DNA from 3 places in the Chryseobacillus diguaensis genome. Region 1 is predicted to be linked to each of the others. Evidence: riboswitches for the same ligand, from Rfam matches in the RefSeq annotation. Region 1 holds a riboswitch; each other region holds the start of a gene.
The links. Region 1 has a riboswitch for S-adenosylmethionine ahead of ACOT8F_RS12065 (sulfonate ABC transporter substrate-binding protein). Riboswitches for the same ligand answer to the same signal wherever they lie in the genome.

Region 1 (10,540 bases):
TGCAGGTAAAGGTCGTGGATGCCCAAAACGACTCAGCGAAGCAAATTAACGATGTCGAAGACTTGATGCAGCAAAACGTAGATGTGCTGCTCATAAATCCAACAGATTCCTCCGCGATCTCATCAGCGGTACAATCAGCAAACAACATCGGGATCCCTGTCATCACGCTTGACCGCTCCGCTGAAAAAGGAGATGTCAAAACTCTCGTAGCCTCTGACAACATCAAAGGCGGCGAAATGGCTGGCGACTACCTAGTGAAAAAGCTCGGGAAAAATGCAGAGGTAGCTGAGCTCCAAGGGGTACCAGGGGCATCAGCCACACGCGAAAGAGGAAAAGGATTCCACAACGTCGCGGACAAACAGCTCAACATCACAGCAAGCCAGGCAGCCGACTTCGACCGCACAAAAGGCTTAAACGTCATGGAAAACATCCTCCAGGCCAAACCAAACATCAAGGCCGTGTTCGCCCACAACGACGAAATGGCATTAGGTGCGATCCAGGCTATTAACAGCTCTGGTAAAGACATTATGGTCATCGGCTTTGATGGAAATGATGATGCACTCAACGCCATTAAAGCAGGAAAGATGGAAGCCACCATTGCGCAGCAGCCTGAATTGATTGGGTCACTGGCTGTGAAAGCAGGAAAAGATGTACTAAGTGGGAAGAAGATAGAGAAAAAGATTCCGGTGCCTTTGAGGTTGGTGGCGAAGGACTAAAAGTAATGATGGATCTGCCAAGGGATTCAATTAATTAAATAAATCCCCTCTGATCGACTGTTAAAAGGGCTAATAATGAGCTCAAGTCTTATAAGAGGGGATATAAATTTTTAATTGCTTTTACTAATTTTAATATGTTGTTTTTGTAATAAAAAAGGTATAGCATTTTCTCCTTAAAACTGCTTTTTGAGACAGCTGCCGCGCAGTTTTTTATCGGTCTTTTGCTCAGCATACCGCTTCATAAGTGGCTGTCGCGGTGATGCTGGCTGCTAAGCCGATTTTACAAACCGCTTGTAAAAGACTTCAAGAGAAGGAATAAGCTCGCCCTTGCCGATCTTAAAAAGCTGCAGAGCCTGTTCATTCTGCTGTCTGCTTTTTGCGAATTCGAGAAATAGAAGCAGCCATTTCCTTCTTTTGAGGATTTCATAAGCTCCTCTGCTGTACAGCCATTCTTCAATAGTATTATAAATCCCTCTGTTGACACCGTATTTTTCTTTGCAATACTGCTGAAATTTCAAATCTGGAAAATGCAGTTCTTCACCCAACCCCCCTTGTCTCCTTTCATAACTTATTGTCTATTCTTAGGCTGCGGATTTTTCTTAATCAATCTCGTTTTCTCATGGATATCCAACTGAGTGATAACCCCTTCATGAATGGTGATAAACAGTGAGCCGTATTCCAGCTTTTCAAGAATGGACAGAAGGTATTCTTTCTTTTCCTGATCAACTTTTCCCATAGCCGCTCCTGCCTTTCATTAAGAATAAGATAAAAAAAGGCACTCTATTTCCAGGTTGGAAAATAAAATGCCTTCGGTTAACCGATCGGCTTATTATATGGATATTCCTATTCTAAATACGATTTAACCGATAAGTCAACTTGGAATTATAAAAAATGACTTTTGGCTTAATTTTTAATTTTTTGAATATTAAGTTGACAGATCGGATTACTGTGTATTAACATGTGTTTCAAGCAAAACAATTAAACTCTTATCAAGAGAGGCGGAGGGATTGGCCCAATGAAGCCTCGGCAACCACTTTTTGAACGGTGCCAATTCCTGCACAGATAAGAGGGAAGGTTGAACAGCCTCCCTTTTGGAGGCTGTTTTGCATTCTAATAAAATTTTATAGTTTTTATGGAGCCTTCTTTTTTTGAAAGAGGACAGAAAAAGGCCAGAACTAATAAAAAAAGGGGGAGAAAGCAGATGGTAGTGAAAAAGCATTCCTACGCATTATTCGCCCTGGCCGCCTTCATGCTGCTGGCCGCATGCCAGGCAAACGATGAAAAGGCAGCAGGTACAGCCGGGGGGAAAGAAATCCGCATTGGTTATCAGAAATTCGGGACACTGAACATCTTAAAGGCACAGGGGAATCTCGATCAGGCATTAAAGAAACAGGGCTATTCCGTGAAGTGGGCTGAGTTTCCGGCAGGTCCGCAGCTTTTGGAGGCTCTCAATGTAGGGAGCATCGATTTTGGGCATACAGGAGAAGCTCCTCCTGTATTTGCACAGGCAGCAAAGGCACCGCTTGTCTATGCAGGGAATGAGCCATCCAATCCTAAAGGGGAAGCCATTGTCGTGCCGAAGGACTCCAAAATTAAAAGCCTGGAGGATCTTAAGGGCAAAAAAATTGCGCTGAATAAAGGATCCAACGTGCATTACCTGCTTGTAAAAGCCTTGGAGAAAGCTCATTTAAAACCGGAGGATGTGAAAACGGTTTATCTTCCGCCTTCTGATGCACTTGGTGCTTTTCAGCGCGGCAGTGTAGACGCTTGGGTCATCTGGGATCCATTTTTGGCAAATGCAGAAGAAAAACTGGGGGTGAAAATAGTGCAGGATGGCGAGGGACTTGTGGCCAATCGCGAATTTTTACTGGCAAACAAAACATTTGCCGCCGAGCATCCTGACATTCAAAAAACCATTTTCGCAGAGCTCCGGAAAACAGATCAATGGGTCCAGGACAATCCTAAAAAAGCTGCGGAATTTTTATCGCCTCAAATCAACATCAGTGTTTCCGCTCTGGAGAAAACAATTAACAGAAGAAAATACGGTCTGGAAGAAATCAAGCCGGAGGTTCTCGCCCAGCAGCAGAAAATTGCTGATTCCTTCTACAATCTTAAGCTGATACCGGTAAAGATTGACGTCAATGAAGCAGCGGAAAGCAAAAAATAGAAAGGGGTATCCAATGAATATTTATTGGTTTTTGCCGACTCATGGTGACAGCAGGTATTTAGGAACGAGTACAGGGGGAAGGGCCATTACTTTTCCATACTTAAGACAAATTGCACAAGCGGTGGATGAACTGGGATATACCGGTGCTTTACTGCCTACAGGGCGGTCCTGTGAAGATTCATGGGTGACAGCATCCTCGCTTATTCCTGTCACCGAAAGAATGAAATTCTTGATCGCCGTCCGTCCGGGGCTGATCTCGCCGTCAGCAGCGGCACGGATGGCAGCTACCTTTGACAGGCTGTCCGGCGGCCGAATACTGATCAATGTGGTGACGGGAGGTGATCCTGTTGAGCTTGCAGGAGACGGGATTCATCTGAATCATGACGAGAGATATGAGGTAACAAATGAGTTTCTGGATATTTGGAGAAGAGTATCTGCCGGCGAGGAGACTGATTACAGCGGCAAGCACCTTAACGTAAAGGGAGCCAAGCTTCTCTACCCGCCTGTTCAAAAGCCATATCCTCCTTTATTTTTCGGAGGCTCCTCCGACCCGGCCATTGAGGCTGCGGCCAATCACATTGATGTATATCTGACATGGGGAGAGCCGCCGGCAGATGTGGCGGAAAAAATCAATAGGGTCAAACTAGCTGCTGAAAAAACTGGAAGGACGGTGCGCTTTGGCATCAGGCTTCATGTCATCGTCCGCGAAACCTCTCAAGAAGCGTGGGAAGCAGCAGACGATCTGATCCGCTATGCAGATGACAATATCATCGAGGCTTCGCAAAAAGTATTTGCCCGTTTTGATTCAGTGGGTCAGAAGCGGATGGCCGCTCTTCATCACAGTAAGAGGGATTCACTTGAAATCAGTCCGAATTTATGGGCCGGTGTCGGACTTGTCAGAGGCGGAGCGGGAACAGCCCTCGTCGGCAGCCCGGATGAAGTGGCAGAACGGATAGAGGAATACAAAGACCTTGGGGTTGAACATTTTATTCTTTCAGGGTATCCCCATCTGGAGGAGGCCTACAGAGTTGCCGAGCTGTTATTTCCAAAGCTTCATCTCGCACAGCCTGAGAAAAACGGCGGCCAATTTTTCAGCCCGTTTGGCGAGATCATAGCGAATTCCCATTATCCGAAGCAAAAAGAGGCGAACCGGTCATGACAGCAAAACGTATGAATTTCAATGAGCTTTTGCCTTGGGCTGTCCCGGCAGCCTTTATCGTTGTCTGGCAGCTCCTGTCACAGTTCGGCTTTCTTTCCTCGAGGATTTTGCCGGCCCCGGGCGATGTCGTAAAAGCGGCTATTAAGCTTGGATCCACCGGCGAACTTCTCCGCTATATCGGCACAAGCACACAAAGGGCTGTGATCGGCTTTATCATTGGCGGGAGTGCGGGCTTTTTGCTGGGACTCCTGAACGGATTATCCGCCGTTTCGGAAAAGCTGTTCGACTCTTCTCTTCAGATGCTGAGAACGATTCCCCACCTGGCGCTGATCCCGCTTGTCATCTTGTGGTTCGGGATCGGCGAGGAAGCCAAGGTGTTCCTGGTGGCCATTGGGGTTCTGTTCCCTATTTATTTGAATACATGCCATGGATTAAAAACGATCGACAAAGGACTTATTGAAGCAGCGAAAATATATGGATTGAGCGGGTTTGCGCTCTTCCGGGAAATTATTCTTCCGGCTGCGCTTCCATCGATACTGGTTGGAATCCGGTTCTCGCTTGGCATCATGTGGGTGACCTTAATCGTAGCGGAAACTATTTCAGCTGACTCGGGGATTGGATACATGGCAGCAAACGCACGGGAATTCCTTCAAATGGATGTCGTGGTGCTTAGCATTCTGTTATACGCTCTGTTAGGCAAGCTGTCTGATTTCATTGCAAAGGTGATCGAAAAAAGATGCCTGAAATGGCATCCATCTTATCAATAAGGAGGGTGACGGATGACAGTCAATGGGAGGCTCCAGCTTCAAAGCATAAAAAAATCGTTTGGAAGCCATGATGTTTTGAAAAATTTCAGCCTGGATCTGGAACCCGGAGAGTTTGCCGCCATAGTTGGAAAGAGCGGCTGCGGAAAAAGCACGCTTCTGAGAATCGCAGCTGGACTGGAAAGGCAGGATGAAGGCGAAATAAGGGTTAATAACACAGTGCTGAAGGGGCTGAACAAAAATTCAAGGATGATGTTTCAGGATGGGCGGCTTTTTCCGTGGAAAACTGTTCTTCAGAATGTCGGCACAGGCTTGAAAGGCGATTGGAAAGAAAAAGCGCTGAGCACGCTTGAAAAAGTAGGCCTCCGCGACCGGGCAAATGACTGGCCAACTGTTTTGTCAGGCGGCCAAAGGCAAAGAGTGGCGCTGGCAAGAGCGCTGATCAATGAGCCTTCTATTCTGCTTTTGGATGAGCCGCTTGGAGCCTTAGATGCCCTGACTAGAATTGAAATGCAGCGTTTAATCGAAAAGATTTGGCAGGAAAATCGTTTTACAGCGCTTTTGGTCACACATGATACTGAGGAAGCGATCGCGCTGGCTGACCGGGTCATTGTGATCGACGAAGGGAAAGCAGCCCTGAACATGCCCGTTTCATTGCCGCGTCCAAGACAAAGGGACAGTGCGGCTTTTGCCCAGGAAGCAGGTAAACTATTGGATCAAATTCTTGGCAAAGAAGAGAGGATTCCGGAAAGAAGGACTGCAAATGCTTAAGCTTAAGGCCGGCTGCATATTTTAAGCTTGCTCTGAAATGGAACAGAAAGCGAACAATAGCGCCGCAGAAAAGTATTGGCTGTGGAAAGGAGAATGAGGAATGGGACAGATGTATGATCTTGTGAACAGAAGAAAGAAGATAATGGCTGAATTCCGGTGCCTTTGAAGTTGGTGCGAAGGAATAATGGAAAATTAGAAAGAGGCCGATTTTGGGCCTCTTTGTATTTTATCCATATTAATTAGCTTGCTCTTCACCATTAACAAGATAATCATAAATCTTATAATCAATCGTCTGCTCCATCACCATATGAACATGAACAACCGGAAGCTCTTTTCCATCAGCGATCATCTTACTTTGCTTGATATTCGTTTTATCAGGATGGGCCTTTCCTAAGTAATAAAAATCGCTACCTTCCCCATCTTCCTTTTTCACAAAGATATGAAGGTTAATGTTGTTCTCATCGGCATGAATGATCTCCTTTACTTCCTTCGAATCCAACTTTCTATTCCTTCTAGTTACCCATTTTAGGAGTTCCTGGCTAAGGAACTCATCTTTATAATTAATACTTTCATCTATATCCGCCTTTTTATGATAGGTAATAAAAATAGGACATGTTTGATGCTTTGTTTTATATCCATTTACAATAGCACTTTCATCGTTCTCCCAATTTAAGAGCTTACAGACGTCCTTACGAGAATACTTCTGGTTAATCGTAAGCGGCTGATCACATCGATAGGCTTTTGTCTTTACCTTAGCACTTTTTATAATATCCTCTACTATTCTTCTAAAATAAGAATTCGTTCGAAGGCTTTCCTTCACTGACTGACCAAAAGTAAAAAATGCCTCTTCCGCAACAACGATAGGTATATCCCCGTATTTTTTACTAATAACTTTCGTAAAGAAGGATAGATCGAATACTCGACGAACAGAAGTAAGCTTCTCAGGACTAATTTGACAATTTAGTTCAAGTAATTTATCCGTATACATTTCGATACTTACTCTTTTATGCTTCATTAAGAGTTCTATCAATACAATCTCATGTAGCCGTTGTCCATTTAGTACTTCTAATGAAAGCATTGTGAGTACCTTACTTTCATACTCTGTGATAACAGGAACCTTTTCTTTCATTTTCATTAGAAATTGATAGTAATTGAAATGCTCCTCTACAATAACGACTGGATCAATCGAGTTATGCTGAATAAAGTCATATAGTTCAGGAATACGTCCAATGCGATTTTTAAGCTCCGTATAGGCTTCCCTTAGTACTTTTAGTGATGTCAATTTACTATTGGTTATTGCCTTGAATATCTGCTTCTTGGCGATTTCTTCAAAATTGATGGTAGAAACGCCTTTAATATAGCTTGTATCCTTAACATGACGGCGAATGTTGTCTTTGTTTTGTGACTTGTCCCCTGATAACGCAACAGGAATCAAATAGTTATTTTTATAGTTTCCGATAAAATCGATTATGGTCACATATTCTTTTGATGCGTGTTTACGAAGACCTCTTCCCAGCTGCTGAATAAAAATAATACTGGATTGTGTTTGTCGCAGCATCACCACTTGGTTAATACAAGGAATATCAATGCCTTCATTAAAAATGTCGACGGTTAAAATATATTCCAAATCCCCATTTTCAAGCTGGTTTATTGCAAGGGACCGCTCTTCCTGCGAGTTTTCACCTGTTAGGGAAACGGTACGTAATCCTCTATTGTTTAATTCAATTGAAAGCTTGGCTGCCTCGTCTTTTCTACTACAGAAGATTAATCCTTTTACCTTTTCACCAGAATGGCCATAGTAGTGAAGCTTCTCTAAAATATGATCCACTCGTTCGGTATCAAATAATTTTGAAAAAGAGACCTTTTCATCAAGCAACTCCCCCTCATATATCATGTCGGTGACACCAAAGTAATGGAAAGGGCAAAGCATATCTTCCTCTAATGCTTCCTGCAATCGAATTTCGTAGGCAATATTGTAATCAAACAGCTGATAGATATTAAAATCATCTGTCCGTTCAGGTGTAGCTGTCATTCCCATCAAAAATCTCGGTTTAAAATAATCGATGACTCGACGATAAGATGCGGCGCCAGTTTTGTGTACTTCATCTATGAGAATATAATCAAATTCCTCTGAATCAAATTGATTTAGGTTCTCTTCTTTCGAGATGGTTTGAATCGTAGCAAAAAGATACTTTGCTTTCGTCTGCTTAATGTTGCCTGAGTAAATGCCGAATTCAGATTCAATTCCACCAAGTATCTTTAAAAAGTCTGCTTTAGCCTTTGAAAGAATTTGTTCGCGATGTACGATAAAGAGCATTCTCTTTGGAGCATAGCGGCGAACATCGAATGCCGATAAATAGGTTTTTCCTGTCCCAGTGGCAGAAATAATAAGCCCTTTGTTTTTTCCTGCATCTCTTACGGCCTCAATTTGTAGTAGGGCAGTCTCTTGCATTTTATTTGGGACAATTCTCAAAGCTTCCTTCAAAGCATTTGTTTCATAAGGAGCTGGCAGTTCAATCAATTGATTGATCTCATTACCTCTTGCAATTGGAGTGTATGACCTCTCATACTCTTCTATCCAGTCTGGAGTAAGGATATGGGCATTCTCCCACACTTCCTCAAACTGATTCTTGAAATGGTGAATAATCTCCCCATCTTCATGAGATGTGAGCTTAACATTCCATTCGTAATTTACCTTTAAGGCATGGGCGGTTAAATTTGAGCTACCTACAATAAGAGAATAATGCGTTTTATGTTTGAAAATATATCCTTTAGAATGGAAGCCTTTTAAATCGGTTGTCCTCACTTCTACATTTTTAAGCTTCAGCAGCTCTTTAAATACCTTTGGCTGGTTAAAGTTTAAGAAGGTGGAGGTTAAAATCCGACCTCGAATCCCTTTTCGTTTTAAATCAAGCAAATGAGACTTTAATGTAGCTAAGCCACTCTCTGTAATAAACGCTACAGAGAAGATAAAGTCGATGCTTTTATCCAGTTCTTCCAATACGGCATTTAAGACATTCTCGTTTTTATGGGTGTTATTCACCAATAATTCAGGTCGAAAATTACCTGAGCGAGTATGCTTCTGATCAATAAACCCTTTATATAAAGAAGCCGTTAAGTTCTCAACTAAATTTGACATAATATCCCCTTATTTACCAAGTATTCTTTCATTGTAAGACGATATAGTAGATCCTGCAAATAAAGATTAAACATAAAAAGCTACCCACATTTTGTGAGTAGCTCTCTATTAGTTAATAAAGGATTCTCTTGAGATTTTTTCAATAGCAGGCACATCAGCTGGAGCCCAATCCAGCGTTTGCAGCTCCCCAGGCTCTAACCATTTCATCGCAGCATGCTCGGTTAATACCGGTTTCCCTTCCTTCAGCTCGCAGTAAAAAGTGGTAAGATGCACTATGCCAAAGTCATATTCATAAATTGTTGTTTCAATCTTCTCTCCAATTTCCACTTTGCAAAGCATTTCTTCTTCAATCTCCCGGCGCAAAGCCTCTTGCAGCGTTTCCCCTTCTTCAATTTTGCCGCCTGGGAATTCCCACTTTAGCGGAAGCACTTTGCCATTTCCCCGCTGGGCACAGAGGATTTTGCCGTTTTCAATGATTACTGCGCCTACTACATGAATATTCTTTTTCATAGCAGCCTCCTTAGAACCATCCTATATTCTTTCTTCATTATAACTTACCTCACAGGCAGTTGAAACGCACCGATAGAGTAATGGTAAAATAAGAGATAATGACGAAATTGGGGGAATACGATATGCCAACTTACAACAAGCTTGTCCGTGACAGAATTCCAGAGATCATCAGTGCGACTGGAAAGTCCTTTGAAACTCGCATTCTTGAAAAGGATGAATACATAACAGAATTAAAGAAAAAGGGTTATGAAGAACGTTAGGAATACATGGCTGCCGAAAGCAATGCTGAGGCTATTGAGGAGCTTGCTGATTTATTGGAAATAATTTTTTTAAGGAAATGGTATGTAGAAAAAAGGAAATTATAGTAGTATTTAATTATTAGTATTATCACCAAACAGAAGAATAGGTGGTCTTTTTGAAAGAAATTAACATTAGAAAAACAGAATTACTGTATAAAGTCTTTGCGCGACACAAAGTGCCTGCTAAATTAGGAAAACTGTTGATTAATACAGCAGAAATTCAATCCTACGAGAATAATTCACAGGCTATTAGAATGAAGGAATACCAGAAATTAATTGATTATCATTTTAACAGTGAAAAGTAAAGGTGATGAAACAAAGCAATGCTTCTTAAGAAACTGACATTTGACAACTATAAAACATATTATGGTGTTCAGGAAGTAGATTTATATATACCAGAAAAAGAACGCAAAGAAAATGGGAAGAATATTATTCTATTAGGCGGACTAAATGGTGCTGGAAAAACAACAATTTTAAAGGCAATTTTATATATCTTGTTTGGAAAAAGAGGAATGAGTGAGGTTGAATATAAAAGACTTTTTTCAAATGTAATTAATAACACTTTTTATAATGAAGGTGGTAAAAGTTGTTCAGTATCCTTGTCCTTGGAGCTAGATTCGGGCGAGGAATGGACCCTAAAGGTAAAGTGGTATTTTGATCATCTCAAGAGACTAACTCACGAGGAGAGATCCTTAGACGTTAAAAAGACAGGTTCTTTCGCCACAAAGCATGCTCGAATAGATAATATTGAGGTCTATAACCGTTACATTGATAAAATTATTCCTTACCATGCTGCTCCTTTTTTTATTTTTGATGGGGAAGAGATAAAAGATATTATACTCCGCCAAAACAGCCATGAAATGAAGGAAGCCATTCATAAGATAACAGGGATGGAATCATATAAACTTTTGCTGAATGATTTAAAATCAATGAGGACGTCTATTCAAAATCAACTTGCAAGATCAACTAGTCGTGCGAGTATTAAAAATGATGAAGCAGAATTACAGGAGCTTAA
Region 2 (10,540 bases), on a different contig from region 1:
ATTAGAAAAGTGCTCACTTTAGAATTGTCGTTTGTTTTTAAATAAAAGAACTTCATTTCATGCACAGGTATCTATAAAATCCGTAACATGCCGGTTGAAAAGATCCTTCTTTTCGATGTTACTTAAGTGTCCAGTGTTTTTCAATAGGACGGTTTTTGAGTGCCTTATAAAAGGCTTCATAAGATATAAGTTATAGGAAGGCGTGACTTTGTCATGTGTACTTCCGATTAGAAGAACAGGTTTTCTTATGGTAGGAAGGACGGAAAAATAATTGAGCCCGACTGGAGCTTTCGCTGATTCAATGTATGTGTCTCGAATATAAAATGCATTTCTTGCTTCCTCTTTATAGACTTTATCATATAGACCCCTCATCACAATATGTTCAACCAGCTCTTGGTTGCCTTTCCGAAGAAGCTCATATGATTGATTGATAATATTATTGGCGAATATAGATGGTATATACGAGGTTGTGTTAGCCAGGATTAACCCCTTTACCATATCTGGACGCTGCTTGTATAGTTCCTGAGCCACAATTCCACCCAATGACAATCCACAAATGAAAGCTGATGGGATATTTAGGTTTTCCAACAGCTTTATGATGTCCAATGCGAAATTCTTAACAGTAAGGTCCTCATTGATTACCGTTTCCCCATGACCTCTCATGTCTGGGATAATTAACCTATACCTATTTGCTAAATCATGTTGTGGCAGCCAAGCTTCCTTCTTACTGCCAAGTCCGTGTATGAGAACAACTGGAGTCCCTGTACCAAGATCGTTGTATGATAACATGATCAACTACCTCTCTATTATTCCCCCATTGATCAAACCCCATAAAATTATTAATTACATACCTTTTTTCAATGCTGGACGTTGTAATATTGACAGTATGAACAAAAGTAAGTGCTATTAAACATTCCGATTGTTCAAGACATTTTTGCCAACATTAACTCGTTTGTTTTTAGAGGGAACTTAAAAATCAAAATGCAAACCAAATGTTTTCAGGGGTGGCAGGAGTTTATTAAAAAGATTCAAAGAGAAGCAACAATTAGATTTTTATTATTATATGCTTCCATTTTATTTATGAGACAAAATGAGATGATGAAAGATACTCTCCTTTTGCCTTTTTTAGAATGCAAAAATGGATCAAATTGTTGATCTGTTGAAAAAGGTATCTATTCTTAGGGTCAATTAGGAAAAACTTCAGCTCTCAAAACGAACTTTTATTCAAAAAGGGCAGAAAAATTATTGCTGTCAACAAAGGATCCTGGAGATTATTTTTTAAACAAACTATTTCAACAGTACATTTTTCACTGCTGGCCCCACAATTCCATCAACAGCCAGACCCTTTGCTTTTTGAATTTGTTTCACTGCTTCTTCTGTTGCCGGTCCAAAAATTCCATCTGTCCCTTTTGTGGAAAAACCTTAGCGGTCAGTTTCTGCTACTGCCTTCCCCCTTTCAAGTCCTTCCTCATAATTGCATGAATATACATAATCCTTTCATGTATTAAAATACATTAATTCGCATTAGTATACACTATTAAGAACACTTAGATTGCCTTCTAAGCGGTTTTTATAGAAAATCCAGTGGAGCCCATTGGCAAAAAAATTATGTATGACCGAGGGGTTAAAGGAGTCGGCAAAATAATTTAAATCCTTCGAGTAAACTTGGGCAATTTTTGTAAGGAGTTCTTCTTTTCACACGAAGACCCCTGCCTTGAGCGGGGGTCTTCATCATTTATTTTAAGATAGCTTTTTTTGTTTCAGGGCCAACTGCTCCATCAACTGTAAGATGCTTTGCTTTCTGAAAGCTTTTTACTGCTTTTTCAGTTTTTGCCCCGAATATTCCATCAGTGCCCTTCGTATCATACCCTAGAGCTGTAAGCTTTTGCTGAAGCTCTTTTACTGCAGGGCCTTTGCTGCCCTTTTTCAGTGTTCCGCTGCTTGCAAGTGAAGATCCTCCAGGGGATGGCTTTTCAGGACTTGCTGCGTTAAGTGCCTTCCATGTTGCAGAACTGACAATTCCATCCGAAACCAGACCGCGGCTTTTTTGAAAATTGCGGACGGCTTTTTCTGTCGCGGAACCGAAAATACCATCAATTTTGCCAGTGCTAAATCCAAGACTTGTTAATTTCCGCTGTAAATCCGCGACTGAATTGCCTCTGCTGCCCCTTTTCAACATTTCACCGCTTGAACTTGAGTCTCCGCCCGTTTTTACATTATATCCATTAGACTTTGCAATCGAATCAAACGATTTGGAAGAAGTCGTTATGATAACTGGCGTGTTGAGGGGAACTTGATTATAGAGCCACTCCACTTCGTTATCATACATTCTCACACATCCGCTGCTTACATATCCGCCAATTGAACTTGGATTATTGTTTCCATGGATGCCATAGGTTGTACCCCATGTACCTCGGGCATTCAGCCCCATCCATCTGTTCCCGAGAGGATTACGGGGATCACCGCCTGGAATGTGCTCCTTGTAATAAGGTCTGTTTACGATTTTTTGTACAATTTTAAATTTACCTTCCGGTGTCAGTGACTGGTTTCTTCCTGTACCAACCTTGAAGACTCTTTTTTGCTGGCTGTTTTCGTAATAAGCAAGCTTGTTTACTGCCTTATTAATAACGATAAACTTGCCGGATGCTGCTGACGCCCCGTGTACTCCTGTCCAGAAGAGCAGAAGGAAAATACTGCTGAAAAGGATAAGACATTTCTTTAACAAAAACCTCAACCCCCGTTTAGATGTTTTTCAAACATTTATATGTATGCAATTACCGAAGAAACGATTTCCATTTGCACCAAATAATTAGATGGAATTGGTTAAAAATGATTTTCTTTAAAATTTACCGTCGTTATTTGTTAAAAAAGGAAGTTTCAAAAGAAATTTGCTGATAAAAGAGGATAAATTTTGGAGTGGTTTTAGCAGGAAAATAGCATGCTTTCTAAAATAATAAGCACAAAGGCACGTTTTCCTGAAAAAAATGAAAAAGGTGGTTGAGGAATATGAGTACAGAGTTCACTTTACAGCAAATTGCCGAAGGTATCCCAAAATCAGTTTTAAATGCTTCCGATAGAGATCTAGAAGGGTTTCAAAAGATTATCGAAGAAACAATCAAACTAAGAGAAGGCCATAAAAATTTGCAAAAAATGATTAAAAGCTATTCTACTTCTGTGATTCAGCGTTCTTAATAGACTATTAGCTGTAAACCTGTTTTTTACAGACTTCCACTTTGCTTGTGCATTCTTCTCCTTCATTTAAAACGCAGACCTAAATTCTTAATGCCTATCTTTTCACAAAAATCAAACTATTTGTTATGATCAAACTGCAAGACAGATTAATTTTTAGGTTCAGTTAAAACTAAAATAACCGGTTTGCTTACTTAAAAGGAGGAGAAGAAATGACTGCACTTAAATTGGATAAGGTACATAGCGATGTCAACTTCCAGATCAAACATATGATGGTTTCAAAATCAAAAGGTTCTTTTACAAACTTTGATGTTGAGTTTAATGGCGATTTAAACAATCTTGAGGCATCTGATGTAAAAGTAACCATTGATGCAGCCTCTATTAACACAGGCAATGCAGACCGTGACGGTCATTTGAAATCTGGAGATTTCTTTGAAACTGAGAAATATCCTAATATGACATTTGTGAGCAAATCCATTAGAAAATTAACAGATGAGGAATACGAAGTTACAGGTGACTTTACAATAAAAGACGTCACAAAAACAGAAACACTTAAAGCGGAATACAACGGAACATCCAAAAACCCTATGGATGGCAGCACGGTTACCGGCTTTGATGTAGAAGGAAAAATAAATCGTGAAGATTACAACCTGACATGGAACGCAGCTCTGGAAACAGGTGGTGTTCTAGTAGGGAAGGAAGTTAAATTTACTTGTAACTTTGAGTTTGTTGTAGAGGAATAGAATTCAATATATAAAGAAGCGCTTCCCTTTGAAGGGAGCGCTTCTTTTAAATTATATTCGCTATCTTTTGTTGAATAAATAGAGAGCCACTGCGATCAGTAAAAGTGCGGTAATCCGCTTCCAGTCAATTAAAATCTGCTTGCCCCCAAAAACGTTAAAGTGATCAATCAGGGTGCTTGCTACCATCTGTCCTGCTATAGAAGCCAATAAAGCAGAACCGACACCAATTTTCGGAACAACAAGTACCATCGTAAAGACATAAACAGCCCCAAGCAAACCGCCCAGCAGCTGCCATTTCGGCACAGTCAGAACCGACATAATGCTATTTCCTTTGCCCATAAAAATAGTGGATAAAAGCAGAACCAAAGTGCCAATAGCAAAAGAAACAAAAGCCCCTTCGACAGAACCTATTTTTTTCCCAAGAGCACCATTAACCCCAGCCTGAAGGGACATCAATACTCCCGCAACAACCGTTAACACTACAAATAACCAGTTCATTTTGTTCCTCCCGCTATTAAACTATCAATAATAACCTGAATTATATTTTACAACTATTTTGGATTTAAATGGACGAATTTGCTTCAAGCATAAACTTCCATTGACTGTATAAGATAGAACTATTATACTATCAAAGTATTGATCACTTAACTGCACAAAAGCATAAAAGCGTTCAAGTAAAAAAGACTCAGCAATTATTTTCTTTTATTCAGGAAGGCAGGAAAAGCATGGAACAAGAACAAAAGCTAAAAAAAGGGCTTTTACCGAGGCATGTCCAATTTATTGCCCTCGCAGGTATGATAGGAACAGGAATTTTCAAAGGCAGTTCTGATACACTTAGTCTTGCTGGACCAAGTGTGATCTTTGCATACTTAATGGGAGGGCTGCTTCTCTTTATCGTAATGGCCGCTCTTGCAGAAATGGCTATTGTTTACCCGAATATCAACGTGCAGAATCTGATTTCGAAGGCATTCGGCACGCAGGTTTCCTTTATTGTCGGATGGCTCTATTGGATTAATTGGCTGATTGTAACCATCGTAGAACTGCTTGCAGCAGGAAGCTTTCTTCAATTTTGGTTTAACGGAGCTCCGCTTTGGCTCTTAACGTTAATTTGTACTATTTTTATCATTGGTATTAATTTGATTCAAGTAAAATATTATGGTGAATTTGAGTTCTATTTTGCGGGCATTAAAATTATTACGCTGACTGTCTTTATCATTTTAGGCTTGTGCATTCTTTTCGGCATAATTCCAAGTCCAATCCATGAACCTTTTTCCAACTATACAGCCCATGGAGGATTCTTTCCTAATGGAGCTGGAGGTATGCTCAGTGCTTTTCTGGTTGTTACGTTCTCCTACGGGGGAGCAGAACTGATCGGAGTTGCTGTAACGGAGACGAAGGATGCAAAAAAAGTCTTGCCGAAAGTCATTAAAGGCACAGTGATCAGAGTTATTCTTTTCTATATACTGCCTATCTTCATCATTTGCGGCCTTATTCCATGGGATAAAGTTTCAGGACAGGATAGCCCCTTTGTTCAGGTTTTTACCATTACAGGACTGCCAGGTGCTGCCCAAATTATGAACTTTGTATTATTAACAGCCGTTTTGTCAGCTGCTAATTCAGGAATCTTTGCAACTTCCAGAACACTTTATTCAATGGCAAACAATGCGGAAGCTCCTAAAAAACTTGCTAAAGTGACAAAACTAGGAATTCCTGTCAACGGAATTTTATTAACAGCTGTTTGTCTGACAATTGGCGTTTTTCTTGCTTATAAAACACCAGGCGAAGTCATCAGCTATTTAATGACAATTCCAGGTTTTACCATTATTTTATTATGGATAAGCATTTGTCTTGCCCAGCTTAAGCTTAGAAAAAACTATTCGGAAGAACCTTTTTTTAAAGTAAAATGGGCACCCTACACAACAATTGCTGCAAGCCTCGCACTCTTCATTATCTTTATTTCTTTTGTTTTTAATAAAGATAATCTCATTGGAACAACCGTATGTCTGATTATTTTGGCTGTGCTGATTTCCTTTTCTTTCTTGTACCGGAAAAAGAATAACAGCCTTTCATAGAAAAAAGGAGCTGACTCTGATCAGCTCCTTTTTTGCGTTTATATTTTAAAATAAGGACTGTTCAGTCCTCTTATAAACATGCCGTAATCAATCACTACTATGTCATTTTCTTCTGATAAGGCGACGTTTGCCAGCCGCAAATCGATCGGGATAATTCCGTTCATTAAGAATTTTACTTCCAGCTCAACTAATGTCCTTACATGCAAAAGTGTAAGCGGGACTTTGCGGCACATCTTTTTCATGATAATCCAGCCATGACCTGATTCTATAACCTTACAGAGATTCGGCTTAACATGCCTATTGCAGCTTTTATATATTTGAGCTTCTGTTTCATTACTTTTATAACCCCACTCAGAAAGCGCTACTTTCAGGACAGTCCCATTATTCAAGTCATATACAATACGGTTGAAACCATTTCCAATAACAGGATATTCCAGTTTCAATACTTGTTTGGAAACTTGAAGCTTTTGATGAATAAGCCGATGCTGTCCCATTTGTGCAATCCAGGCGTGAATCGAGCTGATTTGTTTAGTCGTAAGAATCCTGCTCTGATCATTTTGCTGCTTCGGGCTGTTTTGCTGAATTCGTCTTCTGTATTCCTCTTCTTCATTCACAGGGTACATTCCAGACGTCCCTCGCCTTCTGCCATTAAATACTATAGTATATTTTTGTTTTGGGAAGTTGGCAGGGCTGATCCTAGACCATACTGGAGGCTTGCTTGCCAGGTAGATACAAGTATCAGTGAAAAAAATCGATTTCAATAAAATTTCCTTGTCTCTATAACGAAATAAAGCTGACTCGCAAATACGGCTAAAGAACGGAATATCGCAAGTCAGCCGCTTCAAAAAGCTGATATCATTACTTCCCCTTTATTCAGGAATGCTCTTCAGCTTCTTGGCAATCTCAATAAATTGTTTCAGCTGGTTGCTGATTCTTTCTTCAAGGTCTGCTTCATTGATCGGCTCAAGCGGGCTGGTTTTATCAATCTGTGGATCTGTCAGGTATACGCCTCTCAAAATGGTTTGGGCATGCAGTGCTGCAAGCAATGGCTTAAAGGAATAGTCAATTGCAAGCAAGTGTGCCTGGCTGCCTCCGATCATTAATGGTTTTTCTTTAAGGGCATCCCGGGGCAAGAGATCAAGCAAGGTTTTTAATACGCCGGAATAGGCCGCTTTGTAGACTGGTGAAGCAATGATTACACCATCTGCCTTTTGGATGCTTTCAGCAATTTCCCTTACAGTTGGATGATCGTATTCTGCCTGAACCAGCACCTTCGGATCCACATCAAGAACTGAAATTCCTCTCACTGTATGGCCATCGCGTTCCAATTTATTCTTTAAATGATTTAATACAATTGTTGACCTGGATTCAAAATAGAAGGGCTTCCTGAAATAGTAACAATTTCACTCATCTGCCTCTTCCCCTTTTGCGAAATTAGCATTTCTTGGTATAGCTGCCTTATGACAGTAAGCTAATTGGTGAACGATCCTTTGGCTGAAGTAATCTTCTGAGAAATGTCTATGCGCTGATTTTTCAATTCAATTGCTTTTTCTTGAAGCTTTTCTTTTTCATAACGGTCAAGCTGCTGTCTTAATTGACCATAAATAGCCAGCAATTGTTCATTAATCTGATCAAATCTCTTCCATAATTTCTGTTCATGTTGCTCTTCCAATTCTTTGATGACGAACTGATCTGCCAGATAAAGCTTTTCTAAAATCTCTTCCTGCCACTTTTCATCCCCTGTATTTTTAGCATGTAAGTACAGATCCAGATAATCATTTGTCCAAGCTTCTTTCGTTTGTCTGAAGTTTTTCACTGTATTGACCTCCTATGAATATAAGAAAAAACCTCTTCATAAGAAGAGGTTTTCTATTCAGAAAGGTCCTCCCCTTATCTTCCAGAGCATGCGCTCTGATGGATTTAGCACCATTCAGTCTTAAGACTGTGGTTGCTGAGGCTTCATAGGGCCAGTCCCTCCGCCTCTCTGGATAAGAGATTTTAACGTTTTTAAGTTATATGAAATTTTACGCAGTTTATTCCAAGATGTCAATACATTTATGCCATTTTTTCTTTCATTTCCCTCATCATGTTCATCATCATCGTTGTCATTTCATCTGATTCCTGCATTTTTTTCATCATCATGTCCATGTCCATTTCACTCATCATGTCCATTTCTTTCATCTTTTCCATCATCATGCTCATCGTTCTCATTTTGCCGAGCATGTCTTCCATCATTGTCATCATCATCATATTCATCATCATTTTGTCCATGTTCATCTTCCTCTCAAAAAGTGATCAGAATCGTCCATTTACAAGGTTCCCTTAATAGGGAATTTTAAACATATGAGGTGAGCAGCTTCTTCATTCAATGCTTGCTGAAAGGGAAGAAATGAAGACTTTATAAACGGAGATTTTTTCATCTGCAATGGTGATGCTGTTCCTTACTGTTCAACGAAGTTCAATGCAAGTTCTTTTATAGAAGGTCCTTCTCATGAACTGAAAGTGAATGGGCTGGCAATGCAAGCAAAGGTCTTAGCTCCTGCTGCCACTGAAACAAAGATTGCCCAGCATTCAATTTTAGATATGGATGATTTTTAATACGGGGTTGCTGAAGTACCATACTGCAAAAGAAATGCTTAAGTCATGCTTGATCTTCATGATAGTGAAAAGGTTGTTGGGATTGTCGACGTGGAAACCTATGAATTCCAATTGAAAAATCCTATTTATCCTAATGTAACAAGGTCAGTTACAAGAGAGTAGGACAAACAGACCTGTAGCATAGATAGTTAGCTGCAGGAATTTTCTTTTTAAAAAAATTTCCCGTTTCCGGTATATTTCTCCTAAAAGAGGGTATTAATCCATGGAAGAATTAAACGTTGAGGGAGAATAGGAAAATGAGTATAGCGATTATTCAAGTGAAAGAACCGCTTACGGAAGAAAAGATTAATATGATAGAGTCCAGGCTTTCTCAGACAAATGGAATTGAAAGAGCGTTAATAGATGTGAAAACAGGCAGTATCCGAGTTGAATATGACGGGCTGAAAATTGTACCTGAACTCATGATGGAAGCATTAAGCAAGCACGGGCTGGAATCGGAGGAACTTCAAAACGTTTAAGGCTCTACACTTAAATTTTGTTGCATTTTTCTCTATATAAGACAATTCCGAACAAGTAGCGAGCCGCGAATTGTAAGAAAAGATGCCGCGAAACTAATTTTATACTTTTTATAATCACATATGAATAGCAGCAATATTTTGTGAAAACAAGCCATGTATAACCAAAGTGCCGCCTTTAAAAGGCGGCCGTTTTTATTTGAAAGATCTTCCCTTTAGCTGCTCTAATTCTGGTTTTTCAGTATATCTTTCCTTAAATGATTCATACTAGAAACCAGAATAGGAAAGGAGTGTTCCTCCAATGAATTTTCAGGAAGATGAAGTTCAGTTAGACGAACATGGTAATTACATTGTTCCTCCAGCTAAAATGAAAGAAGTACTTGATTATGTTACCCAGTTAAATAACAAAGTAGATGAAATGCGAGTCAGCATGGAGGAAAAAATTTCTTATTTGGAAAATGGTACTGACTGGCAGACGATAAGCAGAAAAGCTTTAATGAAAAGGAATTACCGGAAATAAGGAGGTCAAACACCTTTCGCATTTTTTTCCATCAATTCAGCAATTGCTCTGCTGTTCTCGCTTCCGATCTCTTTCAAATGCCTGGCCACTGCCAATTGACGATCAGCAGAATGATTTTGACTCAGCTTCCACTTGCCTTCCATCCGGTCAATTTTAAGAATAAAACCTGTTATTCCCTTCATCATACCATCTAAATAATGAGAAGGAAGATTTTCCATTTTATACGGACTGCTGGCATCTTCGTATTTTGACACGAGCATTGTTAAGCTTTTTTTGAGTTCTTCAGGATCTGTTATAAGCACTATTTTTCCATACACGTGAATACTGACATAATTCCAAGTGGGCACTGCTTTATGCGTTTCATACCAGGATGGGGAAATGTAGGAATGCGGTCCTTGAAAAAGAGCCAGAACCGTTTTATCCAGAATCCCTCTCCACTGGTCATTCGCTTTAGCAAAGTGACCATATAGACACCCGTTTTCTCTATCCAGAATGAGAGGGAGATGAGTCGCCACAGGTTCATCTTCAAAATTAGAAATAAGTGCTGCAAATCCATTTTGTTCCATAAATTCGTAAATAACATCTGCCTTCTCTATTTCAAAATCCTTCGGTATATACACTGTTATCCCCCATTTATCACTTATTCAAATACCATGAACGCTTGTTTCAACGGTGTCCCATTTGGCGCTGCAGCTTCTTTAAACTCAGCTTTTTCCAGCAAATGGATCAGGAGTTCGTTTGAACTCGGCAAATTATAGGTTGTTTTATGATAGGATATTCCAGGCGGAAAAACCTCATTCAGCAAGTTCAATAGGATTTCCTGTTTATTATCCTCTGTTTCACTTACTTTGCATTGGTATAATACCACTGCCGAAAGCTTCCCATCTTCATTAAACCTTCTTT
Region 3 (10,540 bases), on a different contig from region 1:
CTCATGCACCTGTTGAAGTACTGCGTCAAAAATATGAAACGGTGCTTGGTCTTGAGGATGTAGTTGGTCTTTCTATTGCGACAAGGCCTGATTGCCTTCCGGATGATGTCGTTGAATATTTGGCGGAACTGAATGAGCGAACTTATTTATGGGTTGAACTTGGCCTTCAAACGGTTCACGAAAAAACAGCGAACCTTATTAACAGAGCCCATGACTTCAATTGTTATAAAGAAGGCCTTGAAAAACTCCGCAAGCATGGTATTCGTGTCTGTACACATATTATTGACGGATTGCCGATGGAAGATGAAAAAATGATGATGGAAACGGCAAGAGAGGCTGCAAAGCTCGATGTCCAGGGGATTAAAATTCACCTGCTTCATTTGCTTAAAGGCACTCCAATGGTTAAACAATACGAAAAAGGGATGCTTGAATTTTTGTCCTTTGATCAATATGTGAGTCTTGTCTGCGATCAGCTGGAAATATTGCCTCCTGAGATGATTATTCACCGAATTACCGGTGACGGGCCAATCGATTTAATAGTAGGCCCAATGTGGAGTGTGAACAAGTGGAGTGTATTAAACGCTATTGATGAAGAGCTGAAGAAAAGGAACAGCTATCAGGGCCGGTATTACAACCTTGAAAGGACTGGCGTTTAATGAAGCTTGATGGCATTCTTCCTTTTTGCAGAAAACTCTTGTCATTAGCTGTTTCTGAGGGAGACATCGCGGTTGATGCTACTGCCGGAAAAGGAAATGACACATTATTTCTGGCAAAACTTATAGGTGATAACGGACATGTTTACAGCTTTGATATTCAAAAAGAGGCGATTGATGCAACAAGAGAAAAGCTCGTTTTAAATAAATTGGACCACAAAGTGACTCTTATTCAGACCGGACATGAGAACGCAGCCGAAGTCATTCAAAAAGCGCATGCAGGAAGAGTTGCTGCAGCTGTTTTTAACCTGGGCTACCTTCCCGGCAGTGATAAGTCTGTCGTTACAAAGCCAAATACAACAATACAAGCGATACGAGAGCTTTTCCGTTTAATGAAGCCAGCAGGAATGATTGTGCTCGTGGTTTATCACGGCCATACAGAAGGACAGGCCGAAAAAGAAGAATTGTTATCATATGTACAGGAGCTTGATCAAACAAAGGCACACGTCATGCAGTACGGATTTATTAATCAAAAGAACAATCCGCCTTTTATCATTGCCATCGAAAAGAGAGGATAAAGAGGCGGATGATGCAAAACGATAGGCAGTACCTGGCTGATGGAAGACATTCCACAGCTTTTTGCGTTTTATTGTGATGCTAAGCAGGTTTAGCATATATAGAAGGAAATTCAAACAACTATTCCAACATAAAAATTATTAAGGGGGTGTTTTTATGCCATCCATTATAAGCCATGAAGAAGCCATTATTAAGTTATTTTTATCCTTCGCAGTCGGATTAATCATAGGGTTTGAAAGGGAAATCAAGAAAAAGCCTTTAGGATTAAAAACAACCATTATTATCTCGGTTAGCTCCTGTTTGCTGACATTAGTATCCATTGAGTCAGCCTATACCTTTGCAGAAGCCTATAAAAGTCCGATGGATCCTCTTCGTCTTGCTGCCCAGATCGTTTCAGGTGTTGGTTTCCTCGGTGCTGGTGCTATTTTAGGAAGAACAATGATGTGATCAGTGATCAGCGGCTTAACAACGGCTGCCATCGTTTGGGGCGCTGCAGGCCTGGGCATAACGATTGGAGCCGGTTTTTATATAGAAGCCGTTACTGCGACCATTATGATGATTCTTTCCATCGATTTGCTTGCACCGTTCCTAAAAAAATTTGGTCCAAAGACGCTAAGGCAAAAAGAAATGAAAGCAAAAATATTCGTAGGTGAGGAAAAGAATATCCAAGATGTCCTTTTTGAACTTAAAAAAGAGAATCTGAATATAAAATATATTCGGATCAGAGATCAAAAGGATGATCTGGCAAGAAAAGTTGAACTTGCACTCATGACTGCTGAAGACCTTCATACTTCTGAAGTATACGAGAGATGGGTGTTCTTTCTGTAGAAATTGAATTGGCTGGATAATGCCCTTTCCAAAATACAAAAGAGGACTGACTCTGTTTGCGTGCAGAGTCAGTCCTTTTGTTTTTCTGTGCTAAAAAAAGCACATGGATAGTTAAGAGCTTTTTTTCGATGAGAACTTCTGTATGGTTCTGTAAGCTCTTCCATTCAAATAAAAGAACAGAGAGGTGGTACCGCCATGCCTTAAAAGTCTTCGGGCAATTTTGTTAAGATCCCTTTGCCCTGCTACTTTATTGTCTGATAAATATACTCCAAGCAAGCCCCTGTTAATCAGCCTGTGAAAGCTTTCATGAGGGATGCCTTCCAGATTTGTATCAGCCTGACTGATAAAATGCTGCATTCTGTCAATCATGTCTTCGCGTGTTGGATAATAGCTGCAGAAGTTCAGATCACCGCCGATCCGGTCTTCTTCCTCATCAATTAAATAATCAAGCAAAATATGCAGCCCCTGAATGTAAGGGAAATAGCTGTCTCTGATTTTAAGAGCCATATCTTCATTAAATGACTGCTGGAAGGCATATGCAACTAAACAGAAAATCCCTAATGTCGAACCGGCGCATGCGGAAAATTCGTACCATTCCATAGCAGGCAGCTGCTTTCGATGCCCTTCAAACCAGTTTTCCAGACGGGGAACCCGTTCTTCAAATGTAACATGCTTATGTACCTGAAGATCACAATAATAGCCGGAAAGCTCAAGCAGATGGCTTTTAATCAGATCGTATTCAGGAAGATTCCTTAGGATCCGCTGGCACGTTGAAACGAGATCATTTAAATAGCCGCCATCATTTTGCTCTGTTCGGAATTGATAAAAATTTTTTGTTTCAGCACCGCACGTCAGAGCATCCGGCATCGACTGATGAAGCATTCTAAAATCGACAGGATCAAGACTTGTACTTCTGTCACATAAATTATCGAGATAATCACTGATGGTCTGATAAGCAACAATAAATTCAATGCACTCTCTCAAATAAGGGCCAGAAAGAATGGCAAGAATACTTCCGCCCTCGCAGTGAAAGCTTTTAGAATCTATACTTGCCAATGCCTGTTTTCTAAGCTCCGGGTCGGGAATGCTTTCAGCCTTTTCCCTCCAATTTCCGAGATATTCATGAACAATCGGGAATACCTCCCTATAGACTTTTGTCATTAACCCAAGAGGATTCCCCGGGATATTCATACTTATTCACTCCATTCACTTTCCGGCAAGTGTGAATCTGCAAAATGCTTTGCCATGTTAAATACTTTATCACGGTCAGGTTCATTAAAGATCTCGTGGTAGAAGCCTTTCCATTCTTTGTAGGACTTTTCCAGAGCATCCAGCCGGTTAAACCAGGATCTGACTGCCATTTTCTCTACTATTTTATCATCTCCGCCCTGCATAAGCAGAACCGGGACATCAGGAAAGTCTTTGATTTTTGTATGAGCTTCTTCGATAGCTTTTACTAATTCCCTGTACCAGCGCACTGAAACCTTGGTAACGTACAGCGAGTCATTTTCATCCTCATCACGGATTGATTTATTGCGGGTCGCAATATCGATGCTGAGTTTCGAATTCAGTCTGAAAGAAGGTGTAATCATATTCAATCCTTTTGACAGTAAATCAAGCGCAGGGTTTGGTTTATTGACAATTCCGAGGCATGGGGATGAAAGGATCACTCCGCTCAGCAAATGATGTTTTTCCTGAAGAGACCTGATCACAATCAATCCGCCCATGCTGTGCCCGAGCAGGAACACGGGGAGCTCATATTTGCCGGCCTCTGTAATCCAATCATTCACTTCTTTTATATATTCATCAAAAGAGTCTATATGGCCTCTTTGCCTTGTGGACGTACCCTGGCCGGGAAGATCTCCCATAATAATATGATATCCCGAACAGCGCCACATCTCAATCAGCCATCTGTATCTTCTATGATGTTCTGCTGCTCCGTGTACGGCAACAATTACACCTTTCGGGCGTTCAGCCAGCCATTTCCACATCGTATCCACTCTCCTGCTGTTATAAATTTTCTGCTGTTATTAAGAGCGTTTAACTCTTATGTAAATCTCTTTAAAAGCAAATGATTTTACGGTTTTCCTTTTAAGAGACACCTGATATCCTGTGTAAATATTTGCTATTATAAAGAAAGCATCACAAATTTGAAAGGAATGAATATTCAAATGATCTATCCTTACAAAGGAATCATCCCCAAAATTTCCGATTCAGCTTACATTGCTGACTTTGTCACTATTACAGGGGATGTTGAAATTGGTGATAAGTCAAGCATTTGGTTCAACACAGTGATCAGGGGAGATGTGGCCCCTACCATCATCGGAAACCGCGTTAACATTCAGGATCAATGCTGCCTTCATCAAAGTCCTGATAATCCCCTCATTATTGAAGACGAGGTTACTGTGGGCCACCAAGTCATCCTTCACAGCTCCATTATTAGAAAGCATGCTCTTATCGGCATGGGCTCCATTATTCTTGATGGTGCCGAAGTAGGCGAGGGTGCTTTTATAGGTGCAGGCAGCTTAGTTCCTCAAGGAAAAAAAATACCTCCTGGCACCCTGGCATTCGGCAGACCTGCCAAAGTCGTCCGAACCCTGACGGAAGAGGACTTAAAAGATATGAACCGGATCCGGCAGGAATACGTTGATAAAGGACAGTTGTATAAAAACACCAATTCTATAACTCATTCTTCATAAAAGGCTTTATGTTTATGTTATCATTGCCGGATGATTCATAAAATAAATCACCGGCTTTTTTAAGCCTCTTTTCTTAAGCTTTGTCGCTCATGATTCTATATATAGTCCTTGAAACCATTGGGATGGCAAAAACTTTTAAAAAAAGATGCCCCGATGCTAGTCTATATGCGTGATAAAAGCATGTACGAAAAACAACAATCTCTGCGAAAACAGTCTTTTTTAAAAACGCTTCATAAGACGAAAAACATAAAAAGAAACCCTTTTTACTCTTCTCTAAAAATTTTTAAAGAATTTGCAAAGAAATGATTGGAATTCTTTACAATATCTTATTATTAACTAAATATTTCTAACTTACAATGATAAGAAAAGGGGTAAAGGAGCATCTATGATGAAGACTAAACTCATTGCAAACATGTATCATTTTGAATGTAGACTGTTTCGCAGCTTGAACCGTCATTTTGACCGTAAAGCTTTGAATTTTTACTTCAGGAATATTACTCATGTCGGCGGAGCTGCTTCAACCATTTTTGTTTGTCTCTTCCTTATTATTTTTACTTCAGGAGCGTTGCGTTTTGCAGGAATCGCGAGTGCAGCAGCTCTTGCGCTCAGCCATATACCAGTTGCCATCGTGAAAAAACTCTACCCGCGCAAGCGTCCATATATCACACTTCATGAAACAAAAGTTCCTGCAAATCCTTTGGAGGATCATTCATTCCCTTCTGGGCACACTACAGCGGTTTTTTCAATCGTTGTCCCGCTCCTTATGTTTATGCCCGGTCTTGCTATTGTTCTGATCCCGCTTGGAATTAGCGTTGGCCTTTCAAGGATCTATCTTGGCCTTCATTACCCGTCGGATGTTCTTGCAGGTTTCTTACTGGGAACTTCCACAAGCATGTTAAGCTTTTTGGCCGTAAGTCAGATTATTTCAAACCAGATGTTGTCCTAAAAAGAGATTTGGTCCGATCTTAAGCTCTGGGGGGATTCAATTGAAAATAGCATTATTTACAGATACGTATGCTCCTGATGTTAACGGAGTTGCGCGTACATTAAAACGGTTCACTGATTATTTAGATACAAAGGGACATGAATACAAAGTTTTCGCTCCTGAAAGCACACAGGAGTCCCTTTTTTCCAGTCATATTCACCGATTTGCCAGCTTCCCGTTCTTTTTATATCCGGAATGCAGGGTAGCGTGGCCCAATATGCTTCAGGTCAAGGCAGAGCTTCAGAAATTTCAGCCTGACCTCATCCATATAGCTACACCCTTTAACATCGGATTCTGCGGACTGCACTATGCGAAAAAATTGAATATCCCAGTTGTAGGCTCTTATCATACAGATTTTGATCAATACCTTGACTATTATGATTTGCAATTTTTCTCGAAATTTTTATGGAAGTATATGCACTGGTTTCACAGACCGTTCCAGAAAATTTTTGTTCCCTCAATGGAAACAAAGGATCAGCTGAGAAAACAGGGTTTCCGCAATCTTCATATTTGGGGCCGCGGGGTTGATTGCTCCCTATTCAAGCCCGATTTTGAAGATCTTGATCTTCATCATGAATACGGCATTAAAGAAAAATATATTTTAACATATGTAGGCCGGCTCGCTCCTGAAAAAGATATTGAAACACTGATGAAGATATCCCATCAGCTCCCGGCATCCATGAAAGACAAAGTTCATTGGGTCATTGTCGGAGATGGTCCTTCCAAGACCGAGATGGAAAAGCAGGCGCCGGATAATATGACCTTCGCCGGTTATTTAAGCGGCAAAAATCTTGCGCGACTGTACGCGGGTTCTGATTTATTTGTATTTCCATCTCCAACAGAAACCTTCGGAAATGTTGTACTGGAAGCTCTTGCCTGCGGAACGCCAGTTGTTGGCGCAAATTCAGGCGGTGTAAAGAACATCGTACAAGAAGGCAGAACCGGTTCATTATGCGAACCAAGAAATGCAGAAGATTTCATTCAAACAATCGGCCGATTGCTGGGCAATGAAGGTCTTCGTAAGGAAATGAAATATCATGCCAGAAAATATGCTCTCTCACAGACATGGGACCAAATTTTTGACGGACTTTTAAAAGAATACGAAGATGTTTTGATTGAGCTTGATGAAGTTCGTTATGCGTAACGCCATTATTCCAAGCTTATATACATGATCATGTTTCAAAAAATGACTGTTTAGAAAAAGCCTCAGGCCGTATTACATTGGCTAAAGGCTTTTTTCGTACCGGGAATATTTCAGTGGACTCAAAAAAGCCCGGGAATTTTTTTCCCAGGCTTTTGGATGTAAGACGATTATTTAACGGAAGCAAGCAGTGCTTCCACTTTGTCTGTTTGCTCCCATGGAAGATCAAGATCATTACGGCCAAAATGTCCGTAAGCTGCTGTTTGTTTATAAATTGGACGGCGAAGATCAAGCATTTTGATAATGCCTGCAGGACGCAAGTCAAAGTTTTCGCGAACTGCTTCAACAAGCTGCTCTTCAGTTGCATTTGAAGTACCAAAAGTGTCGATCGAAATGGAAACAGGCTGAGCAACCCCAATGGCATATGCAAGCTGAACTTCACACTTGTCTGCTAGACCTGCTGCCACGATGTTCTTAGCTACATAGCGTGCAGCATAAGCTGCTGAACGATCAACCTTAGTAGCATCCTTACCAGAGAATGCACCGCCGCCGTGGCGAGCATAACCGCCATAAGTATCTACGATAATTTTACGGCCAGTAAGACCAGCATCCCCTTGAGGACCTCCTATAACAAAGCGGCCTGTAGGGTTAATGAAATACTTTGTATTTTCATCAATCAACTCTGCAGGAACAACTGGTTTAATCACATGCTCTTTCAGATTCCGCTGAATTTGCTCCAGGCTTATTTCAGGGTGATGCTGAGTAGAGATAACAATTGTATCAATACGAACAGGCTTATCGTTCTCATCATACTCAACTGTAACCTGTGTTTTACCATCTGGACGAAGGTAAGGAAGAATCTCTTCTTTGCGTACTTCTGTAAGACGGCGAGACAGCTTATGAGCTAATGAGATTGGAAGAGGCATCAATTCTTTTGTTTCGTTGTTGGCATAACCGAACATTAAGCCCTGGTCTCCTGCACCGATTGCTTCGATTTCAGCATCTGTCATTAGTCCTTCTCTTGCTTCAAGAGCGCGGTCCACTCCCATTGCAATGTCAGCAGACTGTTCATCGATGGAAGTCAATACAGCACAAGTTTCTGCATCAAATCCGTATTTTGCCCGAGTATAGCCGATTCCTTTAATTGTTTCACGGACAATTTTTGGAATGTCAACATAGGTTGTTGTAGTAATTTCTCCGCTAACGAGGACAAGGCCAGTTGTAACGGATGTTTCACAAGCTACACGCGCATTCGGATCTTTTGCAATGATGGCATCAAGAATGGAATCTGAAATTTGGTCACAAATTTTATCCGGATGTCCCTCCGTAACAGATTCTGATGTAAATAGACGGCGATTTTTTGTCATTCTGTTTCCTCCTTTGACTCATTTATTTTGGTTACATGATTTCTTGCTGAGACGGAACTCATTCCCTTTTATCTTTACCTTTTAAACGATCTTTCTAAAATGAAAAGTTAGATTGAAACGTCTGGTTATAATTTGGAATCAGATAAATCCTTGAGCATTTTTCATCTAACTCTTTTCTGCAAAGCTTGCCTAACTGCTTTGTAAGAAAAGAGAAGTACAAAAAAATCCCTTCCTAAAGAGGAAAGGGATTGTAGTCTGCCTTTCGCTCTTATCGTTCAAGGCCTGTTGCCTTGCCTCAGATTAGCACCTTTGCCTGAAAAAAGGCTTTTTCATTGGCACACACTATTTTTTGTGCTGCCATTCCAAAGCGTTTTTTTTCGATAACCAGGTTGCTGGGTTTCATAGGGCCTGTCCCTCCACCAGCTCGGGATAAGAGAATCCGTTCAAAGTCATATATTACCCCAGAGTTCTGTCAATTGTCAACAAAAAATGACACGCCCTATTTTTTTTAGAAGGTTCTATTAAAAGAGAAATTTTTAAAGGTTTTTCTATGAATTTGCAGAAAACATTAATGAGATGATTTATTATATAAAACATAAACCTGTCCCAAAAACCAATTAAACATGGGATTTGATAATTAGTCGTACCAAATGAACAGCTTTGGCATAAATCGCATTAATTAGTATAGATTATTCACTTAAATGTGTTATACTATTTATGAGTAAATGACCAATAGTGCTAATTATTGGTACAAATAGGATTAGAGCAGTGACTACCAAGCAAAGGAAGGGTATGTGGATGAATACAATTACAATCACAAATGAGCTTGCACAATTACTATCTGGAGAAAATGTTTTTCACAACTTATCTGTACCACAGCTCGTTGAAAAGGTTTTATCCAGAGATGAAGCTGTTCTGACCTCAACTGGAGCTATTCGCGCAACTACAGGCGCTTACACTGGGCGGTCGCCCCGTGATAAATTCATCGTTAAGGAAGCTTCTGCAGAGGATAAAGTTGACTGGGGTACAGTAAACCAGCCGATTACAGAAGAGGCTTTTGAAAAACTGTATATCAAAGTTGTCAGCTACTTAAAGGAAAAGAATGAGCTGTTTGTATTTAAAGGTTTTGCAGGTGCCGACGAAAGATACCGCTTGCCGATCCAGGTTGTGAACGAATTTGCCTGGCATAACCTTTTTGCCCATCAGCTTTTCATTCGTCCGGAGGGTGATGATCTGCTTAAACATGAGAACCCTTTCACGATTATCTCCGCTCCAAACTTTAAAGCAGATCCTGAGACAGACGGAACAAATTCAGAAACCTTCATTATTATCTCCTTTGAAAAAAGGACCATCCTAATTGGAGGGACTGAATATGCAGGAGAAATGAAGAAATCCATTTTCTCCATTATAAACTATTTGCTTCCTGAACAGGGAATCATGCCGATGCACTGTTCGGCAAACGTTGGCCAGGAGGGAGACGTGGCCCTTTTCTTCGGACTTTCCGGCACAGGCAAAACAACACTCAGTGCTGATGCCAGCCGCAAGTTAATCGGAGATGATGAGCATGGCTGGTCAAACAGAGGCGTTTTCAATATTGAAGGCGGATGCTATGCGAAATGCATTAATCTTTCTGCTGAAAAAGAACCGCAAATTTATAATGCCATCCGTTTCGGTTCTGTTTTAGAAAACGTGGTTGTGGATGATGATTCAAGAGCGGCTGATTACGATCATGTTTTTTACACAGAAAATACTCGTGCAGCCTACCCTCTTGAAGCCATTGATAACATCCTAAAGCCAAGTGTTGCAGGCCATCCTTCAACGATTATCTTTTTGACTGCTGATGCCTTCGGAGTACTACCTCCAATCAGCAAGCTGACGAAAGAACAGGCTATGTACCATTTCTTGAGCGGTTATACGAGCAAGCTTGCAGGTACGGAAAGAGGCATTACATCGCCACAGGCTACTTTCTCTACTTGCTTCGGCTCACCATTTCTGCCGCTTAGAGCAAATGTTTATGCGGAAATGCTCGGTGAAAAAATTGCAGAGCATGAAGTAGAAGTATACCTTGTCAATACTGGCTGGACCGGAGGGGAATACGGAGTCGGCAAACGGATGAAGCTTGAATATACACGGGCAATGGTACAGGCGGCTCTTGAAGGTGATCTTCAAAATGCCGAAACATCAACAGATGAAATATTCGGCCTGAAGATTCCGCTGCATGTCCCTGGAGTACCTGGTGAAATTCTCATCCCTTCTGCGACATGGGATGATAAAGACGCATATCTGAAAAA

Region 2: it holds a riboswitch for S-adenosylmethionine, as region 1 does, so the genes downstream of both, ACOT8F_RS09620 (hypothetical protein) here and ACOT8F_RS12065 (sulfonate ABC transporter substrate-binding protein) in region 1, are expected to answer to the same signal.
Region 3: it holds a riboswitch for S-adenosylmethionine, as region 1 does, so the genes downstream of both, metK (methionine adenosyltransferase) here and ACOT8F_RS12065 (sulfonate ABC transporter substrate-binding protein) in region 1, are expected to answer to the same signal.

Annotation. Positions count from the first base shown of each region.
Region 1 covers NZ_JBMKNV010000006.1:181,699-192,238, forward strand. The annotation lists gene rbsB (ribose ABC transporter substrate-binding protein RbsB) at 1-716, shown strand, start outside; gene ACOT8F_RS12055 (hypothetical protein) at 986-1,261, opposite strand; gene ACOT8F_RS12060 (DUF2292 domain-containing protein) at 1,285-1,452, opposite strand; SAM riboswitch class I at 1,700-1,785, shown strand; gene ACOT8F_RS12065 (sulfonate ABC transporter substrate-binding protein) at 1,918-2,883, shown strand; gene ssuD (FMNH2-dependent alkanesulfonate monooxygenase) at 2,897-4,042, shown strand; gene ssuC (aliphatic sulfonate ABC transporter permease SsuC) at 4,039-4,809, shown strand; gene ACOT8F_RS12080 (ATP-binding cassette domain-containing protein) at 4,822-5,577, shown strand; gene ACOT8F_RS12085 (DEAD/DEAH box helicase) at 5,813-8,716, opposite strand; gene ACOT8F_RS12090 ((deoxy)nucleoside triphosphate pyrophosphohydrolase) at 8,825-9,226, opposite strand; partial or broken gene ACOT8F_RS12095 (nucleoside triphosphate pyrophosphohydrolase) at 9,349-9,552, shown strand; gene ACOT8F_RS12100 (hypothetical protein) at 9,642-9,830, shown strand; gene dndD (DNA sulfur modification protein DndD) at 9,849-10,540, shown strand, end outside.
Region 2 covers NZ_JBMKNV010000005.1:29,094-39,633, forward strand. The annotation lists gene ACOT8F_RS09575 (alpha/beta fold hydrolase) at 58-789, opposite strand; partial or broken gene ACOT8F_RS09580 (peptidoglycan-binding domain-containing protein) at 1,288-1,410, opposite strand; gene ACOT8F_RS09585 (L,D-transpeptidase family protein) at 1,736-2,725, opposite strand; gene ACOT8F_RS09590 (hypothetical protein) at 3,007-3,192, shown strand; gene ACOT8F_RS09595 (YceI family protein) at 3,402-3,932, shown strand; gene ACOT8F_RS09600 (DMT family transporter) at 3,993-4,430, opposite strand; gene ACOT8F_RS09605 (amino acid permease) at 4,658-6,004, shown strand; gene ACOT8F_RS09610 (hypothetical protein) at 6,043-6,627, opposite strand; gene ACOT8F_RS09615 (NAD(P)H-dependent oxidoreductase) at 6,874-7,332, opposite strand; gene ACOT8F_RS09620 (hypothetical protein) at 7,476-7,820, opposite strand; SAM riboswitch class I at 7,892-7,999, opposite strand; gene ACOT8F_RS09625 (hypothetical protein) at 8,060-8,275, opposite strand; gene ACOT8F_RS09630 (hypothetical protein) at 8,899-9,120, shown strand; gene ACOT8F_RS09635 (hypothetical protein) at 9,419-9,637, shown strand; gene ACOT8F_RS09640 (FMN-binding negative transcriptional regulator) at 9,643-10,257, opposite strand; gene ACOT8F_RS09645 (GNAT family N-acetyltransferase) at 10,278-10,540, opposite strand, start outside.
Region 3 covers NZ_JBMKNV010000003.1:360-10,899, reverse strand. The annotation lists gene mnmL (tRNA modification radical SAM protein MnmL/YtqA) at 1-656, shown strand, start outside; gene mnmM (tRNA 5-(aminomethyl)-2-thiouridylate-methyltransferase MnmM) at 656-1,231, shown strand; partial or broken gene ACOT8F_RS05145 (MgtC/SapB family protein) at 1,386-2,057, shown strand; gene ACOT8F_RS05140 (tetraprenyl-beta-curcumene synthase family protein) at 2,169-3,248, opposite strand; gene ACOT8F_RS05135 (alpha/beta hydrolase) at 3,251-4,048, opposite strand; gene ACOT8F_RS05130 (gamma carbonic anhydrase) at 4,229-4,756, shown strand; gene ACOT8F_RS05125 (phosphatase PAP2 family protein) at 5,145-5,702, shown strand; gene ACOT8F_RS05120 (glycosyltransferase family 4 protein) at 5,743-6,885, shown strand; gene metK (methionine adenosyltransferase) at 7,053-8,249, opposite strand; SAM riboswitch class I at 8,515-8,685, opposite strand; gene pckA (phosphoenolpyruvate carboxykinase (ATP)) at 9,048-10,540, shown strand, end outside.